Regions from separate parts of the Bacillus pacificus genome, predicted to be linked through region 2. Evidence: predicted binding sites of a transcription regulator. Region 2 holds the regulator's gene; the other holds the start of a gene.
What was found. Region 2 encodes LexA, which represses DNA repair genes until DNA is damaged. Its sites were predicted from a motif close to CGAACATATGTTCG; they were not measured.
Positions count from the first base shown of each region.

Region 1: the regulator LexA is predicted to act here: its motif matches at 2,088-2,101, upstream of LMD38_RS27890 (type IA DNA topoisomerase).

Region 1 is NZ_CP086329.1:172,141-176,585, reverse strand. Features, by position in the region: gene LMD38_RS27890 (type IA DNA topoisomerase) at 1-1,956, opposite strand, end outside; gene LMD38_RS27885 (RNA-guided endonuclease TnpB family protein) at 2,984-4,345, opposite strand.
Region 2 is NZ_CP086328.1:1,642,233-1,646,677, reverse strand. Features, by position in the region: gene LMD38_RS08645 (bifunctional metallophosphatase/5'-nucleotidase) at 1-577, shown strand, start outside; gene LMD38_RS08640 (DUF896 domain-containing protein) at 605-844, opposite strand; gene LMD38_RS08635 (YneB family resolvase-like protein) at 890-1,546, opposite strand; gene lexA (transcriptional repressor LexA) at 1,688-2,308, shown strand; gene LMD38_RS08625 (DUF4097 family beta strand repeat-containing protein) at 2,395-3,201, opposite strand; gene LMD38_RS08620 (DUF1700 domain-containing protein) at 3,202-3,744, opposite strand; gene LMD38_RS08615 (PadR family transcriptional regulator) at 3,737-4,060, opposite strand; gene glnA (type I glutamate--ammonia ligase) at 4,438-4,445, opposite strand, start outside.

The sequences.
Region 1 (4,445 bases), on a different replicon from region 2:
TATTCTTTTGGGTAATCCAATGTTACAGTTTGGATGATTGCTACACCCGAAAAATTTCCCTCTATCTAAAATTATTCCATTTCCACAAGGACATTGGCAGACTTCTATTTGTTGCTTCCAGGTCTCTATTAGGTTGTGCGAAACCGTGTCAGGTATTCTTATAATCTCTTGTGTTATTTTTTGTACAAATGTATTTGTTTGGGCAATGAAGTCCTCATAACTCATTTCATTTTTTTCAATACGGTGTATCATTCCTTCCATTTCAGCTGTGTATAGTGGATCTTTAATTTGCTGAACAGGAAATTGTTCAATAAAGGCACGGCCAATTGGAGTCGTAGTAATTTTCCCTTTTTCAATGGCTATATAGTTCTTCTCATGTAAAGCTGGAATAAAGGTTGCTTCGGTTGCAACGGTTCCAATTCTTTTCCCCTTCATTAATTCCTTTAAATGTTCATCGTCAATTTTCCGTCCTGCTGTTTCCATGAAAGTCAGAATTGAGCTTTCTGTGTGTAGAGCTGGTTTCTTTGTTTTGGATTCCTGTAACTCAAAATCGCAAATTTGAAGTTCCTGTCCTTTCTGCATGATAGGAATTTTAAATACTTCCACACTTTCTTCCTCTATTTCCTCTTGAAACACTTCTAGAAACCCTTTTTCTCGAAGTACACTTTCTTTTGTTTGATAGTTATTTCCCATCGCGTCAATAAGCGATACTTCTCTTACCAGGTATACTGCAGGACGCATGAAATTACCCACAAAACGTTTTACCACGAGGCTATATAGTTGTTTTTCAATCTCTGGACGACCTTCCTCTTGATATTGTTTAGTCGTCGGTATAATAGCAAAATGGCTTGATACAAGCTCATCATTGAACGTTTTATGTTTCACATCAATTGCTTCAATGTCGACGGATTGTACCAGTAAAGAATACTGACTCTTAGCTAGTGCCTGCATAACACCTTTTACACGGTCCACTTGTTCTGTAGGTAAATGCCTAGAAGATGAGCGAGGGTAGGTTATGAAACCTTCTTCATACAAAGTTTGAATGTGTTTTCTGGAAGTTTCAGCATTAATTTGTAATTGCGCATGAGCATCTTTATACAGGTCTGTTAAGTTATATAGTAATTTAGGATTCTTCTTCCTGGTTCCCTCTTTAAACTCTTCTACTACAAGATATTGTCCTTTTAAATCTTCTCCTAAACTTCTTAATGGCGATGGGTTTAACACTTGGTCTTCTGTTTTCATAACCGGTTTAAGTCCTAAATCTGTTATTAGCTGCAGATGATAATAAGATTGTTCTTTATAGTTTTCAATTGCTAATTCGCGTTGGCGTATCTCATTTAATAAACACATTTGTACACGGCCGGATGACAATAAGAACTTATTTTGTGCTAATTTTGTGGTACATCCCCTGGTTATATTCATCCCTAATAGATAATCCAGATACTGCCTTGCTTTAGCAGAATACGCGAGTCCATCGTATTTAGACGCACTTTCTAATCGATTGAGAGCTGTCTCTAATTCTGCCGCTTCAAAAGAGGATTTATATACACGAGATTGCTTTTTATTCACACCTGCAAATTCATATACTTCCCTATAAATTAACTCTCCCTCGCGGTCCGCGTCACAAATGTTCACCGCATGGTCAACATCAGGGCGTTGCAGCAGTTTAACAAGGATTTGTAATTGTTCAGCATTCTCTTGTTTCACCTTATAAGCTGGCTCATAAATTAAAGGTAAGTGTTCTAAACTAAACACTTTGTACTTTGGATCCATCTCTTCTGGATTTTTTAATTCCAGCAGATGCCCACGGCACCAACTGACAATATAATGTTCATTTTCATAATAACCATAATAAGGTTTGCTACCAATGTACTTTTGTGAGTGACGGAATCGTGGCGATTTCATAATTTCATTGGCCACTTTTGGTTTTTCGGCAATAAATAATGTTTTCCCCATAACTTTTTCCTCCTTAAGCAAAAAAAGGACACACCTACGCTATGGTTATGCGTAGGTGTGTCCTTTTGCAATATGATTTTTTCAGTATTGGATTACTTATATAATAACATTTACTCTATTTATATACAAATCGAATCAATGTTCAATGAGACTCCTAAATATCTATCAGGTTGTTTAAACTTCGCAATGATTTTGTGAAGTGCCGAGCATTTCCCCAATTTCAATACATCTATTGTTATGTTTTAACCCCGATAATAGATAGATGATTAATAACGAATATTGCGACAATCCCTTGTATATCAACAATATCCTGCTTTTTTACCAGCAAATTAATGTATTATGTAACGGTCTTTGTGTTACACCCTTCAAAGCATTCAGGATGCCTTTGTATCAATGTTTTTTAACATTCGATACTACCTTATGGAGCGTATACACCTGGTAAATTTACCGTGTATCACTTCTCCATTTATGGCGTGGAAATCCGCCGAAAATTTAATAATTCACACTCCTGCACCCAGGGTTTCTTAATGATTTGTTATCTTTTTAAATACATCTATTAGTTTGTTAAACCCTAAATAGAGGGTCCTAACCGACTTATTAATAAGTATTTCAATACATCTATTATTATGTTTTACCTACCAGGTTCCTCCTTTTATATAAAAAGAGGACGCATTTCAATACATCTATTATTATGTTTTTCCTAAGATTCCTACTCATATGGTTACTTGGCTGTCCGCATTTCAATACATCTATTGTTATGTTTTATCTCGATAATATATGGATGATTAACAATAAATATTGCGACAATCCCTTATATATCAACAATATCCTGCTTTTTTATCCGCAAATTAATGTATTATGTAACGGTCTTTGTGTTACATCCTTCAAAGCATTCAGAATGCCTATGTATCAATGTTTTTTAACATTCGATACTACCTTACGGGGCGTTGACACTTGGTAAATTTACCGTGTATCACTTCTCCATTTATGGCGTGGAAATCCGCCAAACTACTTCCTACTACATTATTTAATTAATATTTTCCATCTGCTCTATATACTGTTCTTTATATTTTGTTAAATTTAATTTTTCTTGTAACTTCAATTGTTTTTGTATTACCTTCTCAATATTGTACACAGAAATGTTTTTGGCAGCATTGTAGTCTGCATGAACTTTAAAACTACATTGCTGACATTCAAAGGTAGATTGATTTTGCCGATTATTTTTATGGATATACCCACATTCACTACATCGTTGACTTGTATAGGATGGGTCAATTTTCACCACTTTAATCCCATATTGATTTGCCAGATTCTTGATTTTTTCCTGCAAATCAAAATACGTCCAATTTTTTAGGAATGTTTGTTCTTTACTTATTCCTTGTAAATCCTCTAATTGTATAGTGCCACAATTATATTTTAAGCACTGTTGCACTATATAATTGGCATACTTATGATTCGTAGCATTTCTAAACTTGGCTATTTTATCATTTAGTACTTCAATTGGTTTAATTCGTTTTTTACGGCCTTTCCCTATCCTATTTCCACTACAATACTTACCTTGGCGTAATAAACTTATACGTCTATGCTCAATTTTTTTTCGAAAAGCCTCAATTTCTTCACCACTAATTGCCCCTCTTACCAAACCTTTATTAAACGCAAAATAGAGAACATTTATTTTCCCCATATCTATGCCCATAATTAAATCTTCATCAAATTTAAGTTCTTCTTTTATATTTGACTTATAAGTAATAGATAAATACCATTTCTTTTTATGTTTATGGAGCATGCAAGCGCCTTTGGCATATGTACTATCAATTATTCTATCTAAAATTACCTTCATACTATTTTGTTTTCTTGTCGATAATTTCACTAAAATTTTACCATTGGGTAAATCGTTTTCTTTTATAAATTTTGATGAAAAAAGAGATACGCTTGCGATATAATCACCACTCTTTTCTTTTATTATCTGAATAGAGTTTCCATGAATATCAATTGGTAAATTGTTTCGGAATGAAGGAATGGACATCTCACCACTCCAAATTTCTTTTTTTCTACTATTCCAGGTCTTAATTGTCTTCTGTAGAGTAGTGGACATATTGGCTTTATTAATATCTTGATATTCTTCTTTTAACTGATCATAAATATATCCACTTATGGTTTTTTGAGTACACCCATATAATTGTTGGGCACTTGGATATTGGCCAGTATCCTTAAAGTGCTTCAATGATTGATTATCATATTCCCACAATTTTTGTATAGTTCTATTCCCAATAGTTCTAAAATGATATGAAAGTGTACGTAAATATATTTCAAACGTCTTCCATTCTATATTTACAGGACAGACTATTTGGTATTTCATTACTTTTACAGCTATGCTCAAATATGTCACCTCACCGTTATATTAATCAATACATCAATATAACCGTTTTATTAAAAAATATACTCTGTTTAGCTTTTATCCTTATTTGTGCTGCATTAAAATATATACT
Region 2 (4,445 bases):
GAAAGACCATCCTTTTATTGAATTCATAAATAAAATACAGATGGATATTGCTAATGTTTCCATTTCTTGTACAAGCCTATTCCATAATACATCTCCAGGTTTCCCGGAACATGTAACAATGCGTGACATCGTTTCTAATTATATTTATCCAAATACATTAAAAGTAATTAGAATAACTGGCTCAGATATAAAAGATGCTCTCGAACTCTCTGCTTCTTATTTCACATTAAAAGAAGATGGATCTATCATCGTAAACCCTACCTTTATAGAACCAAAGCCGCAACACTATAATTACGATATGTGGGAAGGAATTTCGTACGTATTAAACATTTCAAAACCAATTGGCGCAAGAGTAGAATCTTTACAACATAAAGGCACTCCTCTTAATATGAACGAAGAATATGACGTCGTTATGAATAATTATCGCACAAGCGGCGGAGGGAACTTCTTTATGTTTCAAAATAAGCCCGTAATAAAAGACATCCCAACAAATATGTCTGAACTTATCGCTAACTATATATTGAAACATAAAAAGATAGAAGCAACCGTTAATAACAACTGGGAAGTTATTAAATAAATAAAAAAGATGGGCTTCGCCCATCTTTTAGTTTAATTTTGCATTATCTTGCTTTTTTAAAGCTTTTAATTTCGCCGGTGTAACATCAGTACCTTGTTCGTTAACAACTTTAATTCCTTTTAGTTCGTTTAACATATTTTGACGAAATCCTTTTAAATATTGTTCACGTAGCGATTGACGCTCACGTTGTTCTTCTTCAGTTAAACCTTCAGCTTTTGCTTTTTTCGCTAAGAAGTTAATGCGTTCAACGAGTTCGTGACTAAGCATCTCGAATCCCCCTTCTACTCAAAACTGATTATTATCATACAATAGTTACTCTTCTTTATCAAGCAATTGCTTTGTATACTCTACATATCTACGATGTACCGTCGCTTTTGAAACATTATGACCAAAGCCACGTAGTGTTGCTGCAATTTCTTCGAAAGTAAGTTCACTCTTACGCAAACGTACAATTTCCTCAATTGGCACTTCTTTCTTCTCTCGTCCTACACTTAAATGACGATTCTTTAAATTATTTTCTGGACGATAGCCTTTTTCTACTGCTCGTTGCATACCACGTTTAATTTTTAAATTATGAATCTTTCTTTGATACTCTTCAACAATACCAATAATATCTAATACCATTGAATCAGAATCCGACAATTGCAATTCACCATTATGTGTATGCGTATATACTTTTATTCCTTCTTTATGTAAACAGTGCATTAACGCAATCTTTGCATTCCCCCTACCAAGGCGCGTTTCATCTTGTATAAGTAGCACATCAATTTGTTCGTCTCGAATTGTATCTAGCACTTCTAATATGCCGTCACGTTCAATTGTATAGCCACTAGCCTGTTCCTCAATCACCTTAGTAACATTCATTTGATAGCGCTCCGCTAAATGCAATAATTCATCTTTTTGACGTAATAATGATGTTTCTTGTGCTTCTTTTGTTGTACTCACACGCGCATAAATAATTGCATTCATTATGAACCCCTCTTTCTCACTATAATTTCCCTTTAGTGTAACATAAATTCGCCTTTTGTTCGAACTTATGTTTGTAGAATGTTTTTTCACATGTTATACTTATTAATAAGAAAAATGAAAGAAAACGAGGTGTTAGAAAACATGGAAAAGTTAACGAAACGCCAGCAAGACATTCTCGACTTTATTAAGCTAAAAGTACAAGAAAAAGGATATCCACCTTCCGTACGTGAAATTGGTCAAGCAGTCGGCCTCGCTTCTAGTTCTACAGTGCACGGACATTTATCAAGATTAGAAGAAAAAGGATACATTCGACGCGATCCAACAAAACCACGCGCAATTGAAATTTTAGGTGAAGACCGAATGGATACAGAAACACAATCTGTTATTCAAGTTCCAATTGTCGGGAAAGTTACTGCTGGATTACCAATTACAGCAGTCGAAAGCGTTGAGGAACACTTCCCTCTTCCAGCTAGCATTGTCGCAGGAGCAGATCAAGTGTTTATGTTACGTATTTCTGGAGATAGTATGATTGAAGCTGGTATTTTCGATGGAGATTTAGTTGTTGTTCGCCAACAACAGTCTGCATATAATGGTGAAATTGTAGTCGCTTTAACAGAAGATAATGAAGCAACTGTTAAACGTTTCTATAAAGAAAAAGACCATTTCCGTCTACAACCGGAAAACTCTTCATTAGAACCTATCATTTTAAAGCAAGTGTCCGTTATCGGTAAAGTAATTGGCGTATATCGTGATTTACATTAAGAATATAAAAGAAGATAATTACCTTATTGATATACGGTAATTATCTTCTTTTTTGTATTTTGATAGATTTTCATACATTCTATTTCTTATGAACGCGTTTCAATCGTCACATCGCCCGCAGCTGTTTTACCGCTAATCTTTTTACTCCCATTACCAATCGTTACGTCTTTATTTTCTTCATTAAAAATTGTTACATCCCCGGCAGCACTTTGCCCAGTAATTACCGCATCTTTTGGTTTTTCCGATAAAGTAATATTTATATCTCCTGCAGTTGAACTTGCTTCTAGATTGTACTTAGAATCATGCTCTAGAATATTTATTTCCCCACTGGTCGTTTTTGCAGTCACTTTCCCTATTACTTTTTTAAAGTTTACTTCACCAGCTTTTGTAGATCCCTCCACATTCTTAGCCGTTACATGTTTCAAATCCACTTCTCCAGTAAGTGTTCTAGCACTTACACGGTCACTTTTCACATCACTTATTTCAATTTGTCCAGCAGATGAATTTACTTTTACATCTTGGTAAGAGCGTTCAGGCACAAGGAGAGTCAATGTAGACGTTTGAAACCTAAAATCGTAAAAAGAAAAATCAAATGAAGCATCTTTTTCTCTTTCCCCAATGATTTTTAATGTGTCACCATCTTCAGTAATACGAATCTCTTGTTTACGCGCATCTCCTGATTGCTTTACATAAAAAGAAGCGTCAGGAGATTTTCGGACAACAATATCCCCGACATCTAACTTAACTTCTATATTTTTTAGTGTTTCGTTTTTAATTTTATCTTCTTTGTTTCCTTCTTCTGCAGCTTGCACTGCTTTTTCATATGTTTGTGAAATCCCAATTACTCCAATAATGATACAAGCGATTGCTACTAACAAGATTTTTTTCATCATCTACTCCCCTTTTATCATTTTGAAGTTCCATATTACATAACGTACGCAAAGCTTTTTAAACCACTTCGTACTATAATAAGCGATTATACATAACAACAAACCTACTCCAACAAAAGTTATACTAACGAATAAATCTAACCATATAAAAGTACCCATAAATACTTTTCCAATTACGAAAAATGGCGTCACTACACTAGCAATCCCACCGACCCAAAAAGAAAATATAAAAGCAATAATTGCAAATAACGGGCCTAACACAATAATGAAATTAAACAAACTAAGTCCAATCGCCGCCATGACAGCTCTTGTCACATTTGAAGTTGATGGATCTTTTTTCATTTCATCGAAACGATACATCGCAAGCAATTCTTTTGCAATTACTTTCGGAGAGCCAAGCCCCTTTATTATTTCCGATTCAGTTTTTCCCTCTTCTATCCCAAACTGAAAATGCTCTTCATAATCAAATAAAATATCTTTTCTCTCTTCGTCCGGTAACTTTCTAAGGTGACTTGATAATTCCTTAAGAAACTGTTCTTTACTCACCCCATTCCACCCCTTCAATAATTTCTTGTACACCTTTCGCAAAATCACGCCACTCTGTTACTAACAAATTCAGTTGCGTTTCCCCTTGCTCAGTTAGTTGATAATATTTGCGAGGTGGTCCTTCCGTAGATTCTTTTAAATACGTTTGAAAATATCCTTCCTTCGTTAAACGGCGTAATAAAGGATATACTGACCCTTCCGATATTAAAAATTTATTTGAGATTTGCTGAACAAGTTCATAACCGTAACAATCCTTACGTTTCACAAGTGCCAGTACACACAGTTCTAACACACCTTTTTTAAACTGAACGTTCAAGTGCAATCCCCCTTTCTCATTTCAGTACTGTTCAATACACGGTACCTTCCTTATCCATAATATACCACTTAGTACTATTTATTGCAAGGTACTATATTTTTAAACACCCGAACTTTAGTATTAAACATATTCAATACCGAACACAACATATCATACAATTTTTTAAACCCATAGATATTACGCATGTTACTTTTACTTATCCACCCTTTTGGAACACAAAGTAATTCGAATTTCACCACGTTACATTAAAGATATGGAATAGAAATTCAAATACCGTCATATTTTTTCAGGCATCTATTCAATTCATTTCAACTAACACCTATATTATCGACAAATAAAAAAGCCCTGATACCGTAGTATCAGGGCTTCCTCACCTCTTAGTATA